Regions from separate parts of the Micromonospora sp. DT43 genome, predicted to be linked through region 1. Evidence: riboswitches for the same ligand, from Rfam matches in the RefSeq annotation. Region 1 holds a riboswitch; the other holds the start of a gene.
What was found. A riboswitch is a leader RNA that binds a small molecule or an ion and turns the genes downstream of it on or off. The one in region 1 is predicted to bind S-adenosylmethionine.
Positions count from the first base shown of each region.

Region 2: another riboswitch for S-adenosylmethionine. It lies ahead of ACLQ26_RS06120 (ABC transporter substrate-binding protein); the one in region 1 lies ahead of thrC (threonine synthase).

Region 1 is NZ_JBNCKR010000004.1:258,473-267,374, forward strand. Features, by position in the region: partial or broken gene ACLQ26_RS12715 (3'(2'),5'-bisphosphate nucleotidase CysQ) at 67-165, shown strand; partial or broken gene rhuM (RhuM family protein) at 192-296, opposite strand; gene ACLQ26_RS12725 (hypothetical protein) at 301-621, opposite strand; gene ACLQ26_RS12730 (hypothetical protein) at 634-906, opposite strand; gene ACLQ26_RS12735 (hypothetical protein) at 1,083-1,508, opposite strand; gene ACLQ26_RS12740 (winged helix-turn-helix domain-containing protein) at 1,756-1,992, shown strand; gene ACLQ26_RS12745 (DoxX family protein) at 2,475-2,924, shown strand; gene ACLQ26_RS12750 (ArsR/SmtB family transcription factor) at 3,178-3,483, opposite strand; gene ACLQ26_RS12755 (DMT family transporter) at 3,575-4,543, shown strand; SAM riboswitch class I at 4,611-4,746, shown strand; gene thrC (threonine synthase) at 4,757-6,043, shown strand; gene ACLQ26_RS12765 (GNAT family N-acetyltransferase) at 6,296-7,315, shown strand; gene ACLQ26_RS12770 (hypothetical protein) at 7,305-8,902, opposite strand, start outside.
Region 2 is NZ_JBNCKR010000002.1:442,968-451,869, reverse strand. Features, by position in the region: gene ACLQ26_RS06135 (hypothetical protein) at 1-1,269, shown strand, start outside; gene ACLQ26_RS06130 (amino acid ABC transporter ATP-binding protein) at 1,279-2,025, opposite strand; gene ACLQ26_RS06125 (amino acid ABC transporter permease) at 2,022-2,801, opposite strand; gene ACLQ26_RS06120 (ABC transporter substrate-binding protein) at 2,841-3,683, opposite strand; SAM riboswitch class IV at 3,995-4,106, opposite strand; gene ACLQ26_RS06115 (amino acid transporter) at 4,192-6,132, opposite strand; gene corA (magnesium/cobalt transporter CorA) at 6,358-7,485, shown strand; gene ACLQ26_RS06105 (hypothetical protein) at 7,502-7,687, opposite strand; gene ACLQ26_RS06100 (MFS transporter) at 7,918-8,902, shown strand, end outside.

The DNA of each region.
Region 1 (8,902 bases):
TCGGTGGGTCACGCAACGCCGTCTGGTGATCCTCCGCCGAGTCGGTTCCGGCGCTCGATCTTAAAGAGCTCGGCGAGCGGTTCTGCGCTTCGATACAACGAGGCGGATCCGTGCCTGCCGGACCTGCTGGTCTGTCGCGCCGCGAGCCGTTCGTCCTGCATGGCGAAGCCCTTGACCAGGTACTCCGTCAAGACCGTTGTCGCCCACTGCCGGAACTGCACCGCGCGGGGCGTGGTTACCCGGTAGCCAACGGCCAGGATTATGTCCAGGTTGTAGACCTTGACCTCACGCCGCACCTGCCTACCATCCTCGGCGCGAACTACTTAACTCAGAGTTAATAGTTGCCTCGGTCACCTCCTCGTCGGCCAGCACGCGGCGCATGATCTGCACGATGTTGAGGACCGATGTCCCGTACAGCTCCGCCATCTGAGCCTGAGTCAGCCAGATCGTCCCCTTGGATGCCCGCAACTGGACGACGGACCCGCCGTCGTCGGAGCGGTAGAGGATCAGCTCGCCGGCAGGATCGCAGTAATTCACCCCGGCGGGACTGGCCTGACGCACGATCTGCTGGCCGGACCGGCTGGCCCTGGCGCGCCGACGACGGCGGCTTTGAGGGCTCATCCGAGCATGTTTTCACGGGCGCCCGGGGCCGGCCTGACACGACCCGCCGGGGTGGTCGGTCGGCAGGGCGCAGCGTGCGCCGCCGGGGAGGTGACTGTCGCACCAGACGCGGGTGCGCACGAACTGGCGATCTTCCTCGCTCAGCGTCGTCTCGCCGAACTCGATTGCGGTGACGTGGCCCAGCGAGTCGCGCAGCGCCTCGGCCAGCGCCCGTGCGCCGTCGACGCTTGTCAGGGTCGTGGGCAGGTGCACGATCCAGCGGGGTGGTACCTCGTACTCCGTCATGGGTTTCCTTATCTGTGCGGCGCCGAGGCGGGCGGGGTCGGCCGGCGGATGCCCGGACATTCGCCGGCCGGAGCCCGGCACCCGCCCCGGGCCTGCTTCAGGTGGTCGCTCCGGACAACCCTTCGGTGTACGACGTCAGCGCCTCGACGGCGGCGGTGAGGCTCTCCGACATCAGGTCAAGCTGCTCGGCGGCCCGGGTCCACTGCCCGCTCGCCACCTCGGTGGCCAGTTCGGTCTGGCCGGCGTCGATGAGCCGTCGGCCAGCGGCGCTGATCCGCGCCGGGGAGGTGCGTGACCCGCTCCGCTGCGGCGCCCAACTGGTCACGAGCGGTGCCCAACACCTCGACCAGGTCACCGATGCTGGGCTGGCCCGTGTCGGTGTGCAGTCGGCGTACCCCATCGGTGAGCTGGCGCTCGGCCTCGCCGGCCAGGTCGAGCGCGTCGTCCCCGCAGCGTCGGGCCTGCCGGATCGCCGGGTGGGCGCAGCCCGCGCTGGTCCGCTCCAACAGGACGGTCGCGGCGGCCACGGCGAGGTACGTCTCACGCAGCTCACCAGCCACCTTTTCGACCTCCCAGGCGGCGCTCGCCTCGGGCACCGTCATGTCGCCTCCTCGTGGGTTGGTGGGTGCCGGGGCAGCGCGACGCCTGGCCAGATGGGGGACATCTGAACCGCCTTGCGCGCTGCCCCAGCGTTGCTTCCGGGACTGCCCCGGAGGGTGAGCCAGCCCTGGTGCCAACCCGGGAGGCTCATAGAAACGCTATTGCACCTAGTGACATAGGTTAACCATGTTCTTGGGGGTGGGTCGCGCGGCGTGATCAGATGGGGTTGCCAACCCGGGAGGACCACTCATGCCCGCGATCCCACTGAGCTACGTCGACATCGCTGCGGACATCGCCGCTCGTATCAAGGCCGGCGAGTACGAGCCGGGTGCCAAGTTGCCGTCCTACACGCAACTCGGTGACCTCTACTCGGTGTCGTTTTCGACTGCTGCACGCGCTGTGGCGCTCCTGCGTGACCGCGGGGTCGTGGTCGGTGCACCGGGGCGCGGGGTGTACGTCAAGGAGCGGGACGCCGGCAAGCCGTAACGGCTCGATCGTGTAAGCCCGGAGACGCTGCTTGCTCTGTTCAGCCCCGGAGATCGCCTCCGCGAATTGCTTCCGCCCCAAAGAAGCCACACCCCTGTTGGCCTAAGTGATTTGCGGCGGACAGGTCCAAAACGCAGGGCCGGGGGCGGGGTCGGGGTCGGGGTCGGGGTCGGGGTCGGGGGAAGCTGCCCCACTGGCGGGACAGTTCGACAGGCTTTGCTGGCCGCGTGGCAGGGGTGATGCGTTCAGGTCGGGCGGTCCCTCGGCGAGGTTGGCTGGCACCCCGTTCGGGGCATGCCGGGGACCGAGGCGCAGCTCAAGGGTGCTCCACGTGGTGCCTGCACGCTGGCGTGCGTCGCACCGCCGAGCGCAGGTGCCGAAATATTTCGGTCGGGGATTTTCCCACTAGCAAGGAATTTATTATCCTGGATACATTCGTGCCCCACCATTGAAGGCATCTATCCCCTTCGATGGAGGTCTCCATGAACGTCTCTCGGCTCGGCGGGCCGACCCTGTCCCTGTTCCGCATCGTGACCGGCCTGCTGTTCATGCTCCATGGCCTGTCCTCGGTCTTCGGGTTGTTCGGCGGCAACCCGATGACCGGCGCGGCCATACCGTTCGGCTCCTGGCCGGGCTGGTGGGCCGCGCTGATCCAACTCGTCTGCGGTGCGCTGGTGCTGGCCGGGCTCTTCACCCGGCCCGCCGCGCTCCTCGCGTCCGGCTCGATGGCGTACGCCTATTTCGTGGTCCACCAGCCCGAAGACCTGCTTCCGCTGCACAACGGCGGTGAGCTGTCGGCCCTCTTCTGCTGGTCGTTCCTGCTGGTCGCGGCACTTGGCTCGGGCCCCTGGGCGCTCGATGCGCTGTTCGCCCGGCGTCGCGCCGACGCTCCACAGGCGTCGGTGGCCGACCCCGCCCCGGTCTCCGCCTGACCCGCACCCCGCACCGCGCGCCGCCGGAGCCTCAATGAGGCGGCTCCGGCGGCGCGCCCGGGTCGGACCGCCCCTCGTGATGTCGTAGACCGAATCAGCTCGAAAGGATGCGCCCAGCAGGGCCGCACCCGCCCGGGCGCCGCTCAGCGTCCGCGCGGTCCGGGGCGCCGCTCAGCGTCCGCGCGGTCCGGGGCGCCGCTCAGCGTCCGTCACGGCCTCAGCGACGGACGGGGGCGGTGGCAGGGTGAGGGCGTCAGGCTGGAGGGCGTGGGGTGAGGACGGCGTCCAGGAGGCCCGGGTACCGCTTGTCCACCTCGTCGCGGCGGAGTCGGACCAGTCGGCTGGTGCCGGCGGCCCGGGTGCGGGTCAGGCCCGCCTCGCGCAGCACCTTGAGGTGGTGACTGCGGGTCGCCTTGGAGACGCCGAAGTCGAAGCTGCCGCAGGCGGCCTCGCCGCCCTCGGCGAGCGCCCGCACGATCTGCAGCCGCACGTCGTCAGCGAGTGCGGCAAGCACGGCGGTGACCGGTACGGCGGTCAGGTCGGGTTCGTGCGGCTCCATGTGAGCAGTCTAACCCTTGTTCGACAACTATCGAACAACACCCTATGGTCGGTGTCGTTGGTTCGAAGATACTCGAACAAGGGAGCTGACGATGCGATCCCGCGCCGCCGCCTATCCGCTGCTCGCCGTGCTCGCCTGGGGCGCGATGTTCCCGATCCTGGCCAGCGCGCTGAGCCGGGTCGACCCGCTCAACCTGACCACCGCCCGCTATCTTCTCGCCGCCGTCATCCTGGTCGCCATCCTGCTGCTCCGCGAGGGCTCGGCCGCGCTGCGGCTCGGCGGACGAGGAGTCGAGATCGTGGTGCTCGGCGTCGTCGGCTTCGCCGGCTTTAACCTGCTCACCAACCTTGCGCTCGAACACGCCGCCCCGCAGCAGATCTCCCTCTTCGTGGCCACCACGCCGGTCATCACCCAGCTCGTCCGGTGGGCCCGCGACGGCGTACGACCGAAGCCTCTCCTGCTGGCCCTCTCCCTGGTGGCGCTCCTCGGAGTCGGCCTGGTGATCACCCGCGGGAGCCTGGCCGGGCTCGGCCAGTTCGGCCTCGGCGGGCTCATGATGATCGGCGCGGTGCTCGGCTGGGGTATCTACACGCACGGCGCCAGCCGGTTCGGCGCCTGGTCGCCGCTGCGGTTCACCACGCTCACCGCGCTCGCCGGCACGGCAGCCATGCTGGGCGCGAGCATCGGCGCCGACGCCGTCGGGTGGCAGCACGCGCCGGCCGCCGCCGACCTCGTGGCGATCACCCCGCAGTTGGCGTACGCCGTGATCGTCGCCGCCGTCGTCGCGGTGCTGGCGTGGAACACAGGTGTGCAGCGCCTCGGCGCCGCCAACGCCGCCCTGTTCATGAACCTGGTCCCGGTCACCACGTTCGTCGTGCAGATCGCCCGCGGCTACCGGCCGGAGGCGATCGAGCTGGTCGGCGCCGCGATCACCATCGCCGCCCTGGTCGCCGCGAACCTCGCCACCAGGGCGCGGACCCCGTCGGCGGCCCTGCCGCAGTCCAGCGCGGTCACCGACCCGGCCGCGGTGGTCGACCCGGTGGCGGTGGCCGCCCGCTGACCCACTCCCTGGGATACCAGGTGGAGGCCGCCGGCAACGTTGCCTAGACTTGACGGCACAACTGAATACCTCATCCAGAGGGGCTGAGGGATACGGCCCGACGACGCCCCGGCAACCACCCCGCGCGCTCACCGCTGAGCGACAGGCGGGGCAGGTGCCAATTCCGTCCCCGCCGCACCGTGCGATGCGGGGAAAGATGAGAGGACTCTCGACATGACGTCGACGCTCGCCGCCTCCGGTATCGACACCTCCGCCAGCCCCGCCCGCGCCCTGGTCTGTCGCGCCTGTTCGGCCCGCTACCCACTCGCCGCGCAGCACGCCTGTTACGAGTGTTTCGGCCCTCTGGAGGTGGACTACGACACCACTGCCCTGGGCGCGGTCACCCGGGCGCAGATCGAGGCCGGCCCGAACAACATCTGGCGGTACGCCGCGCTGCTGCCCGCCGGTCAGGACCCGGCCACCCGGGTCACCCTCGACCCCGGGCTGACCCCGCTGGTGGCGGCCCCGCTCCTCGCCGCCGAGCTGGGCATCACCGCGCCGCTGTGGGTCAAGGACGACAGCGCCAACCCGACCCACTCGTTCAAGGACCGGGTCGTCTCGGTGGCGCTGACCGCCGCGAAGGCGCTCGGTTTCACCCGGTTCGCCTGCGCGTCCACCGGCAACCTGGCCAACTCGGTGGCCGCGCACGCCGCCCGCGCCGGGGTGCCCTCGGTCGTTTTCATCCCCAGCGACCTGGAACAGGGCAAGGTCATCACCACCGCCGTCTACGGCGGTGAGCTGGTCGCCATCGACGGCTCGTACGACGACGTCAACCGGCTCTGCGGTGAGCTGGTGGAGACCGACGAATTCGAGGACACGGCGTTCGTCAACGTGAACGTCCGGCCGTACTACGCGGAGGGCTCCAAGACCCTCGGCTACGAGGTGGCCGAGCAGCTCGGCTGGCGGATCCCGGCCCAGGTGGTCATCCCGATGGCCAGCGGCGAGCTGCTCACCAAGATTGACAAGGCGTTCTCCGAGCTGGTCGAGATCGGCCTGGTCGAGGCGCCGGCCGGCGGCTGGAAGGTCTTCGGCGCCCAGTCGGCCGGCTGCAACCCGATCGCCACCGCGCTGCACGCCGACACCGACACGATCATCCCGGTCAAGCCCACAGGCATCGCCAAGTCGCTCAACATCGGCGACCCGGCCGCCGGCCTCTACGCGCTGGAGGCGGTCCGCCGCACCGGCGGTTGGATGGAGTACGCCGACGACGACGAGATCCGCGCCGGCATCCGTCAGCTGGCCCGCACCACGGGCGTCTTCGCCGAGACCGCGGGCGGGGTGACCGCGGCGGTGCTGCGCAAGCTGGTCGAGTCGGGTCGGCTCGACCCCACGGCGGAGACTGTCGTGTTCAACACCGGCGAGGGTCTGAAGACCATCGACGCGGTGGCCGGTCAGGTCGGCCCGACCCACCACATCAAGCCCAGCCTGCGCGCCGCCCGCGACGCCGGTCTCCTCGGCTGACCCTCGGGCCGTGCCGGATCACCCGGTAACTGGGTTTTCGCTGTGAGTGTGGAAAACCCGCCGGTCTGGACTTGACGGCAGGAACCGGACGGCGCAAGATGCTCCGTGCGGGAGGGCATTTCGCCGGAGACTTTTGAAGTTCTTGCGACCCAACGCCGGAGGCGTTGTGCGAGTGTCCCTCCCGACCACGTTCGATCGGGCCAGCGATTATTCGCTGGCCCGATCGCTTTCCCGGGTGTCAGGCTCCCCGCCATGAGCATCACGATCGCGTCGTTCGACGGCGCCGACCGGGTCGCGGTCGACGAGGCGTACGGGGTCGGGGTGGCGGCCACCGAGGTCGACCTTCCGGACTTCCCACCCTTCTGCCGGCGGCGCTTCGACGCGCAGTTCCACACGCCGCCCCCCGGCACCCGATCGCTCTGGGCGCTGGCCCGGCTGGACGGGGTGCCGGCCGGCTACCTCCAGCTCGACCTGCCGCAGCTCGACAACCCCGACAACGCCACCGCCGAGCTGACGGTGCATCCCGAGCTGCGGCGGCGGGGTGTCGGCCGGGCACTGCACGAGTACGGGGTGCGCCTGCTCCGTGAGCACGGCCGCAAGCGGGTGATCGGGATGGCCGTCTCCGCGCTCCCCGGTGGGCCGGCCCGATCGGCGGCCGGTGGAGCGTTCGCCGCCTCGATCGGCGCCCGGTCCGCGCTGGCCGAGGTGCGTCGCCGGCTGCACATCGCCGACATCGACCGGCTGGCGCTGCGGGCGGCCCTGGCCGAGGCCCAACCGCGGGCCGAGGGCTACCGGTCGGTCTGCTGGCAGGGGAACACCCCGCAGGAGTACGTGGCGGACGTCGCCTACCTGGACGGCCGCCTGATGATGGACGCGCCCATGGGTGACGTGCAGTGGGAGCCGGAGCAGGTGGACGCCGAGCGCATCCGGGGCAACGAGCGTGCGTTGGACGCGAAGGGCCGGCGGCGCTACCACCTCGGGATGCTCCACGAGGAGTCCGGCCGGCTGGTCGCCTGGACGCTGCTCGACGTGGGCGCCTCCGCCGACTGGCACGCGTACCAACAGATCACCCTCGTCGACCCGGCCCACCGTGGGCACCGGCTCGGCCTGATCGCCAAGGCCGAGAACCTGCACCACCTGCTCACCCACGAGCCGGCGGTACGCGTCATCGACACCTGGAACGCGGCCAGCAACAGCTACATGGTGGCGATCAACGAGCAGCTCGGGTTCCGCCCGGTGGACGCCTGGACCGACTGGCAGCTCACGCTCTGACGGTGTGCGGCCCGGCCTCCGGCTCCTCCAGCCGCCGAGCCAGCTCGCGAACCGCGTCGTGGAAGTCCTCGTCCGGGATGAACCGGTGTCCCCGTACCGGGGGCGGCACGGTGTCGGTCGGCGGCACCAGCAGGGTCTTCGGGTCGCGTACCCAGCGGTCGACCCGGCTCGCGGGGTCGTCGGGCGCCTCCGTCTCGTCGGGGCGGAAGATCCGTCCGCCGATCGGATCGGTGTACCGCCACAGGTTGACCCACCGCCAGGACAGCCGGTCACCCAACTCCCGCAGCACACGCTCGTTGACGTACGCGGGGAAGTACCTGGTGTACCTGTTGCCCAGCGGCGCGGCGTAGGTGAGCAGCGCGACCCGCCGGCGGGAGTCGTCGGGAAGTTGGAGCACCGTCGCCGCGACCAGCACGCTGCCGTGGCTCTGGCCGGAGAGCACCACCCCGGCACTGTCGGCGGTGAGTTGCCCGATCCGGCGGGTCAGCTCGGGAACCGCCCGCTCGGCGTAACAGGGCGGGGCGAGGGGATGGGCGGCGCGCGGCCAGAAGGTGGCGAGGTCCCAGAGCACCCCGACCAGCCGGATCGGGCCGGACCGGTAGGCGATGAGTCCCGCCCCGGCCAGGAACAGGGCGAACAGGCCGATCAGCAGGGCGCCCAGATCGGTCACGAAGACCACCGGGCGGGCCAGAGACAGGCCGCCCAGCCGCAGCGCGAGCGCACCGGGTCCCTGACCGCTGACCGTCAGCCCCGCCGCCGCCAGGGTGAGCACGGCCAGCACCGCGTACGCCGTCGGAAGCAGCGGCCAGAGCCGGTCTGTCCGGTCGGCGCGGACGACGGCGTCCAGGACGGCCCGCACCCGCTCCGGCGGTACGCGGGGCGCCTCGGGGAAGTCCCGTCGGATGATCTCGTCGGCCTCACGGAGCTGCCGTGCCCGCCCGATCTGGGCGCCCACCACCGCCACCAGGACCACCACCAGCACCGCCAGGGAGAAGCCGAGGGTGGCCCAGCGGTACGCGATCGGCGGCGAGAGCGGTGGCGCGCCGGGCGGCAGTGGCCGGACCGGTGTGGGGCTGGAGCCCCGGTCCAGATACTCGGCGAGGGTGTAGGTCAGCCCGGACGAGTAGGACACGGCCAGCCCGATCGCGATGGAACCCATCAGCGGGGCGCCCAGCCCGCTGATCAGGGGACGCGGGCGCGGCAGGTGGTGGCGCTGGGCCAGGACCACCAGTCCCAGCACCGCGAGCAGGACGACCTGCGCGGCGAAGAGCAGGGAGACCAGTCGACCGTACCCGGGCAGTGTGCCGGTGGCCGACCACGGCGGCCGGGGCCACAACGCGTAGCCCAGGGTCAGCGCCGTGAGCGCGACCGCTGTCCACCGCAACCCCCGGGCGTTGAGAAGGCGCTGCTCGCCGTGCCCGTCCATGGCCGACCGGCAGAGCGCGACAAGGGCGGCGACGAGCAGCACCCCGTCGGCGACCAGCAGCAGGTAGCCGGGCGGGGCGGCGTCGTGCGGCGCCAGGACCACGAGCAGCGTGGCGTCGAGCGTGCCCAGCGCCACGGCCACGTGCACCGAGCGCAGCCGGC
Region 2 (8,902 bases), on a different contig from region 1:
CGGGTGGTCACCGAGCGCGAGTTCCTCGACGAGCTGGTCGCGGTCACCCGGGAGCGCGCCGCCACCGAGTTCCTCTACCTGATGGCGTCCGACGACGCGGTCGTCGGTGTCCAGTGGGAGCAGCCCGGCGTGGACCATCGCCGCCACTACCGGGTGCGCGACGCCTGCCCGCACTGCGTCCTCCTCACGGGGGTGCTCGCGCTGGCGCCGATGCTGCCGCTGGACGTCATGCGCGCCGGGCGCGCCCGACCGCAGTACGAGACGGTGCTGCGCACCGGGCGGCTGCCCCACCTGGCGTTCGCGCGGCCCGCCGGTCCACCCGGCGCGAGCTGGCTGGGGGACTGCCACGCGGTCGACGGTGACCCGCACTCCGCCGCCGACTGTCCCCGCCACGCCGTGCCCGCGCCCACCGGCGACCCGCTGGAGCTGCGCCTCGGGTCGCTGCCCCGGGCCGTGCGTGAGTTGTACCCGCACGACGGCGCCGCGACCGCCGACCTCCAGCAGCGGCTGCGGATCGCCCAGGACTGGCGGGCCGACGCGCAGGCGGTGGCGAGCGGCATCCGCGAGGCGGCGGCGACCTGGGCGTTCCTGCGCAACTCCTGTCTGCTGGGCGTGCCGGTGCCCGGCGTCAACGGTCTCGTGCTCACCCTGCCGCCGGGCCGGGCCCCGGACGACCGGCCCCTGGCCGAGCTGCACGCGGCAGCGGTCCGCGCCGCGCCCCACGGTGCTGGCCCGCTGCCCTACCAGCAGCGGGCCTGCCTGCTGCCCGAGCCGGCCTCGGGAACGCACCGCATGCCGACGTACGCCGGCGCGGTGGACCTGACCGCCGCGGCGCCGGTGCGTACGCTGCGCCTGCCGACGCCCCGCCGGCCGCTGAGCACCACCGGCAGGGGGGTGCTGCTGCTCTACGAGGCCCGGCACGCCATGGGCCGGCACGTGGCGAGCGCGCCGGTGCGTGACAGCGCGTACTGGGACTCCGAGGCGGCCCTGAACGTCTTCGAGTTCACCCTGCTGGAACGGGTCGCCGGGCGGCACTACCAGGAGGCGGTGGCCGCCTACGTCCAGGCGCTGCGCCGCGAGGGCGACCTGCTCACCCGCCCGCACAAGGTGCTCGACAGGCGCCGGCGCAAGGCGCTGTCGCTGGCGTTCGGCGGGCTGGACGACGAGGAGTTGCACCTGTGGGCGTCGGTCGCGTACCGGAACGCCATCCTGGAGCTGCTCGGCGACCTGAAGGCGTTCGCCGGGCACCTGCGCCGCCAGGCGGGCTGAGCGCCCGTCTCAGAGCACCTGGGCGAGGAAGCGGCGGAGCCGGGGATGCTCGGCCCCCTCGAAGATCCTGTCCGGCGGGCCGGCCTCCAGCACCACACCCCGGTCCATGAAGGCGACGGTGTCGGCGACGTGCCGGGCGAAGCCCATCTCGTGGGTGACCACCACCATCGTCATTCCGGCGGCGGACAGGTCGGCCATCACCCCGAGCACCCCCTTGACGAGCTCCGGGTCGAGCGCCGAGGTGGCCTCGTCGAAGAGCATCACCTCGGGCCGCAACGCCAGCGCCCGGGCGATCGCCACCCGCTGCTGCTGACCACCGGAGAGCTGCGCCGGCCGGGCGTCGGCCTTGTTGGCGAGTCCCACCAGCTCCAACTGGGCGCGGGCGACCGCCGTCGCCTCGTCCTCGCCGAGTTTGCGCAGCCGACGCAGCGCCAGGGTGACGTTGCGCAGCACGCTCATGTGCGGAAAGAGGTTGAACTGCTGGAAGACCATGCCGATCCGCTGGCGCAGCGCGTCCGGGTCGTCGCGCAGGACGCTGCGTCCGTCCAGCAGCACGTCGCCCCGGTCGGGCTCGATGAGCCGGTTGAGCGTACGCAGCAGAGTTGACTTGCCCGACCCGGACGGCCCGATGACGCAGGCGGTCGCGCCGCGCGCCACTGTGAGATCGACGCCGCGCAGCACGCGGTTCGGCCCGAAGGCGAGGTGGACGTCGCGGGCCTGGAGGCTTACCGAGGTGGTGGTCGCGAGGGTGGTCATCCCCGATCTCCTTCCGGTGCCCCGGTCAGTGCCGGAGCGTCGTCGTCCTCGTCCTCGTCGGCCGCGGTGGCCGGCCGGCCGTGCCGCAGTCGCCTGTCGATCCCGTTCACGACGTGCGTCAGCGGGACGGTCAACGCCAGGTAGAACAGTCCCGCCAGCAGCAACGCGGACTCGTTGCCGGTGGTGGCCGCGTAGTCCTGCCCGATGCGGAACAGCTCCCGCTGGCTGGCCACCAGGCCGAGGAAGTAGACCAGGCTGGAGTCCTTGATCAGCGCGATGAGCTGGTTGACCCAGGCGGGCAGCACCCGCCGGATGCCCTGCGGGATGATCACCAGCCGCATCGCCTCGGCCCAGGAGAAGCCGAGGGCCCGCGCGCCCTCCAACTGGGCGGCCTCCACGGACTGGATGCCGGAGCGGAAGATCTCCCCGATGTACGCCGCCGCGATCAGCGACAGCGCGAGGATGCCCAGCGGGTACGGGTCCGGCCCCCAGACCCGCATACCGAAGGGTGCCAGCCCGACGCCGATCAGCAGGATCGTCGCCGCGGCCGGCAGCCCCCGGAACACGTCGGTGTAGACGCGGGCCGGCCAGCGCAGCCACCGACTGCGGGAGATGCCGGCCACGGCCAGCAGCAGGCCGAACACCGTGCCGAGCAGGGCGGCGGAGACGGCCAGGATCAGCGTGTTGGGCAGCCCGACGGTAAGCATCTCGGGCAGCGCCTCGCGCATCGCGTCGGCGTCGAAGAAGGTTTCCCACAGGGTGCTCAACGGATCCATCGGTCGCCTCTCCTACCGCCCCGCTCGCTCGTCACCGGTTCAGGAAGCAGCTGACGCCGACGGCACAGCTGACGCCGTGCCGCTGCCTGGCTTGAAGTCCGCCGGGATCGGCCGGCCCGGGTAGTACTGGGCCTGCAACCGGCTCCAGGTGCCGTCGGCGATGACCTCGTCGAGGCCCTTGTTCAGTGCCTCGCGCAGCTTGTCGCTGCCCCTGGCCACGGCGTACGCGGTCGGTGCGGGGCTGAGCTGCTTGGCCGCAACGGTGATCTTGCCGTTGCTGTCGGCTGCCGACTTCTCGCCGATCTCCGCCGGTGCGATCCACGCGTCGGCGGTGCCCGCCTTGAGCTGGTTGATCGCGCCGTTGTAGTCCGGCACCCGCACCGGGTCGAGCTGCTTGCCGGTGGCGTAGTCGTCCTGGACGGTGCCCTGCACCACCACGACGCGCTTGCCGGCGAGCTGGTCGAACCCGGTGATCGGCGAACCCGCCGGCACGTCCAGCCCGAAGTAGCCGAAGTCGTACCCGTTGCCGAAGTCGACTGTCTTCTTGCGCGCCTCGGTGATGGTGATCGAGGAGCTGCCCACGTCGAACTTGTGGTTGTTGACCTGGGAGAGCAGCGCGGAGAAGTCGGTGCCGACGAACTCGACAGTGAGGCCGAGCTTGCCGGCGACGGCGGTCAGCAGGTCGTTGTCGAAGCCGGTGAACTTACCGTCCTTGAGGTACACGTTCGGCGGAGCGTCGGTGAGCGTGCCGGCGCGCAGCACGCCCGCCTGCGCAAGGCCGTACGGGTTGCCGGCGGCGCCGGACGAGTCGCCGCCACCGCAAGCGGTCACCCCGGCGGCCGCCAGAACGGCGCCCGCGCCCAAGGCAACGAAGCGGCTCAAACCAAAGGAAAGTCGCACAGGTGTCTCCAAAAGGGTGCGTCGACCCGGTCGATCATGAAGTTATTGCCGCGACACGCCGGTCGGGCGGGCAACAACTTCATGATCGACAGCGGGGTGGGTGGGCGTGGTGCGCCCGGGGAGGGAGGGGAGGGGGAGGGCTAGCGTGTCAGGCGGCGGTACACGCCGCGCTGCACATTCGCATCAGGTCCACGTGCCGTCGCCGGGTCAGGGTCGGCGTGAGCCGACCGGCCGGTGGGGTGGGACTGAGGATGCGCATACGGTCTCCCGGGTCTGGTGCTGACCTGGGTGCCAGGCCACGCTTGCACCGACGTCGTGCCGGTGCCTGGTCTTCACCCGGGGCACCCCACCGCGGAGGAGGGTTGCCGGCCAGCGAGCCGGGGCTTCGCGCTGGCACTCATGACCTGCGCCGAGGCTAGCAGCCCCGCCCGGTGGACCGTCCAGCCGTTATGACCACGCTCACCCGTCACGCGACGGTTCGACGGGCAGGTCAACCGGCGTGCACGTGCGGCCGGCGGCGCGGGTCGGGCTCGTGCCGTCGCAGGATCTCCCGGGTGACCGAGGCGATCGCGCCCTGCCCGAACGCCAGGTAGCGAAGGATGTTGCGACCCGGGCCACCCTCGCTCCACTCGAAGTAGATGTGCGGGCGCCGCCGGCTCCGGTCGCGGATCTCCAGCAGCAGGGCGGCGAGCGCGGTGGGCACCGAGGAGCCGGTCAGGCTGAGCACCGGGAAGCTGTCGTGCGCCACGCTGCCGCGCACCAGCAAATCGGTCTCGAAGTCCGACGGGTCGCTGACGTGGACCTCGACGAAGATGACGTCACCGTCGTCGGGGAAGTCGTTGTCCGCCATGGTCTGGGCCAGCTTGGCGCGGTACTCGGCCGGGTCGCGGCGCTGCGGCTCGTGCGCGATGAGGCGGATCCGACGGGTGGCGCGTTCGTCGATCATCCGGGCGGCGACCGGGTCCAGCTCGACGTGGTCGACCCGCAGCTCGTAGGCCCGCATGATCCGGGACAGCACCGACACCAGGATCATCCCGCCGATGAAACAGGCGGCGATCTTGACGCCGTCGGGGCGTTCCACGACGTTCGCCACCGTGGTGTAGACGAAGATCAGAGCGATGGCGCCGAACGCCCACGTCCGCCCCCGCTGCCGCCGACGCCGCGCCGCGAGGGTCACGGCCGTCGCCGCCGAGGTGATCAACACCAGAACCCCTGTGGCGTACGCGCCACCCTGCGCGTCCACGCTCGCGGAGAAGACCACCGTGATCAGGAACGCCACAGCGGTGAAGACCAGCACCAGCGGCCGGACCGCCCGCGCCCAGGCAGGCGCCATGCCGTAGCGCGGCAGATACCGGGGTACGAGATTGAGCAACCCGGCCATCGCCGACGCGCCCGCGAACCACAGGATCGCGATCGTGGACAGGTCGTAGACGGTGCCGAACACCCCGCCGAGGTGCTGGTGCGCCAGGTACGCCAGCGCCCGGCCGTTCGCCGGACCGCCGGGCTGGAACGCCTCCGGCGGGATCAGCACCGTGGTGGTCACACTGCTGGTGATCAGGAAGACGCTCATCGTCGCGGCGGCAGTGGTGAGCAACCGCCGCGCGCCCCGGATCCGGCCCAACGGCCGGTCCTCCGAGTCCTGGCGATCCCCCCGGATGTGCGGCATCACGGCCACCCCGGTCTCGAAACCGGACAGGCCCAACGCCAGCTTCGGGAACACCAGCAGGGACAGCCCGACCACCAGCAGGGGATCGCCGTGCCCGGTGCGCAGCGCGGTGGTCCAGTCCCCGACCGCGCTCGGGTGGGTCACCACCCGCCACAGCGCGTCGGCGATCACCACCGCGTTCAACGCCAGGTAGACCGCGACCAGGACGACCGCGATCCCGATGGCCTCGCCGAATCCCTTGAGGAACACCGCGCCCAACAGCGCCACCAGCAGCAGCGTGAGGGCCACCTCGTGCCCCTTGAGACCGCTCGGCCAGAACGGGTTCTCGTCGATGTGGGCCGTCGCGTCCGCCGCCGAGAGGGTGATGGTGATGATGAAGTCGGTGGCCGCGAAGCCGAGCAGCACCAACACGAACAGCTTGCCCGGCCAGTAACTCAGCAGGCGTACGAGCATCGCGATCGAGCCCTCACCGTGCGGGCTCTCCACCGCCACCCGCCGGTACACCGGCAGTGCGCCCAGCAGCGTCACCAGCACCAGCACCAGCGTCGCCACCGGCGACAGCGCCCCGGCGGCGAGCGCCGCGATGCCCGGCTGGTAGCCCAGCGTCGAGAAGTAGTCGACACCGGTCAGGCACATCACCTTCCACCACGGGTGGTGCCGATCCGCCGGCGGGCGGCCGTGAGGGCCGGGATGCCGCGCGGCCTGCTCCGTACCGCCGTCGAGCAGCCAACCGCGCAGCCGCCCGGCGCGCCTGTTGCCCTGCACCGGCGCTTCCCCCGTCCTCCGCCCATGGTCACCGCGAGTATCCGCCCGGCCTCACGCGCCCGTCCCGGGTACGCCGAACCCGCCCGTCGCGGGTCGGCGAGGCGGGCGTGTCGGCGGGTTTCGGTGCCGGGGCAGGGGGGATGCAGCGCCCCCGGCGCCCCCGCGCCGAACCGTCGGTAGGGCCGGGAGGCCACCGGAGGGGATGCCACCGGAAGGGAGCGGGTCATGGTCGGCGGCCGTCGCTTCCGCCCGGGTGGTGGCTTCGGCCGCCAGCTCGACGAGCACGAGACCCGCGTCGGCGTGCCACCACCGCCGGCGCCGCCCCCGCCCGCCGGGGGCATGGTGGACAGTGCCGTCTACATCCGGGGACACCGGTTCGCCTCGCCGGCCGGCCTCGCCGAGACGTACTCCTGCCTGCAGGAGCAGGACGACGCGATGGCCTGGATCGGGTTGTACCGACCCGACATCGACCAGATCTCCTCGCTGGCGCGCGAGTTCCGCCTGCACGACCTGGCGGTGGAGGACGCGATCAACGCCCACCAGCGACCCAAGCTGGAGCGGTACGGGCACACGCTCTTCGTGGTGCTGCGTGCCGCCCGCTACGACGACCTGCGGGAGGAGGTCGAGTTCTCCGAACTGCACCTGTTCATCGGGCCCGGCTTCGTGGTGACGGTCCGCCACGGCGAGGTCCCCGACCTGGCCGCGGTCCGGCGGCGCATGGAGGCCGATGCGCCGATGCTCGCCCGGGGCCCCGAGGCGGTCCTGTACGCGATCCTCGACCAGGTCGTCGACGGGTACGCGCCGGTGGTCGCCGGGCTGGAGAACGACATCGACGAGATCGAGACCCAGGTCTTCGGCGGCGACCCGAACGCCAGCCGGCGCATCTACGGGCTCAGCCGGGAGGTCATCGAGTTCCAGCGGGCGGCCCGCCCACTGCTGGCCATGCTCGACGCCTTGGCCAGCGGCGCCGGCAGCTACGGCACCGACGAGGAGCTGCGCCGCTACCTGCGCGACGTGACCGACCATCTCACCCAGGTGGTGGAGCGGGTGGACGGCTTCCGGCACCTGCTGCAGAACATCCTCACCGTCAACGCGACCCTCGTCTCGCAGCAGCAGAACGAGGAGATGCGCAGCCTGACCGCTGCCAGCTACGCGCAGAACGAGGAGCTGAAGAAGGTCTCCTCGTGGGCCGCGATCCTGTTCGCCCCGACCCTCATCGGCACCGTGTACGGGATGAACTTCGTCCACATGCCGGAGCTGAACTGGCGTTTCGGCTACCTGTTCGCGCTGCTGCTAATGCTGCTGGTCTGCGGCACCCTCTACCTGGTCTTCAAGCGGCGCGGCTGGCTCTAGGAGCGGGTCGCGAGGCTCACTCGATGCCGCGCAGGATGTGCCGTTCGTCCTCGCTGTCGTCGTCGCCCGCGGCGATGCGGCCGAGCAGCACGGCGGCGGCCCAGATGGTCAGGGGGGTGGCCGCTCCGGTCATCCCGCCGCCGGTCCGGTCGTGGTTGGTCTGGCTCCGCTCCGTGCGCGGTGGCCTGCGCTGAGCCTGCATGGGCCCTGCCTCTCCTCGTCGAAGCCGCCGCGGGCGGCGCGGTGTGCGCCCGCGCCCCCGGCCGGGCGACCCGCTCGCGTGGGTCGCCACCGGTACGGCATCCACGTCGAACCATCCCACGCCCGGCCACATCCGCACCCCCTGTTTTCGGTTTCCCGACTGTCGCCTGCCAAACCGGACATTTCGCATCGATGTTGCCTCGGACCTGTCGACTGGGTAGCGAGGTACGGGTGAGTGAAGCTCTTGACACGGCCGCACCCGCCGTTCCCGGACGCCGGGCGTTGCCCCACTACCTCGTCGCGGCGACGCTCGCCCGGGGTGCGGACGCCGGTGCCGCGGTGGGGGTGGTCCTGTTGGCCACCCTGCCGGAGGTCGGCGCCGGTCGTCCGGCGCTGCTGGGCGGTTTGCTGGCCACCTGCCTGACCGCACCGCATCTGCTGGGGCCGTTGCTCGCCCGTCCGCTGGACCGGGCACGGGACGGGCGGGGCCTGCTGGCCGCCGCCTTCGCCACGTACGCCGGGGCTGTCGCGCTGGCCGCCCTGCTGCTCGGCCGGGTGCCGGTCGGTGTGCCGGCCGCGCTGCTGATCGTGGCCGGGGCCTGCGGGCCGCTGCTGACGGGTGGACTGAGCAGCCGGCTGGCCGCGCTCCTCGCCCCGGACGAGCGGGCGCAGCGCCGGGGTCAGGGCTGGGACGCGGTGACGTACGGGGTGGGCGGCAGTGCCGGCCCGGCCCTCGTGGCAGTGCTCGCCGCCGTGGCCGGACCCCGGATTTCCCTGCTCGGGTTGGCGGCCGCCGCCCTGGTCGCGGCGGCCCTGGTGGGCACACTGCCGGCGCGTGTGCCCGGACGGCACGGGCCGGCGCGGACCGTGCCCGCCGCACGCGGCGGCCTGCGGGTGCTGCTCGGGCCCGGGCCGCTGCGCCGGGTCACCGGGGTCACCATGGTCGGCGCGCTCACCGGTGGGGCGATCTCGGTGCTCGCCGTCATGCTGGCGGCGGAACTCGGCCGGGAGGCGGCCTCCGGTGCGCTGCTCGCCGCCGCCTACGGGGGCGGAAACCTCGTCGCCGCGCTCCTGGTCACGGCGTTCCCTCTGACCGGAGAGCCGGAGCGGCTGACCTTGCGTTGGGCGGCGCTCGGCGCGGTGACTGTCGCGCTCTGCGCGGCAGTGCCGGGCTTCCCGGTGGCGGTTGCCGCGTTCGCGCTGGCCGGGGCGGCGA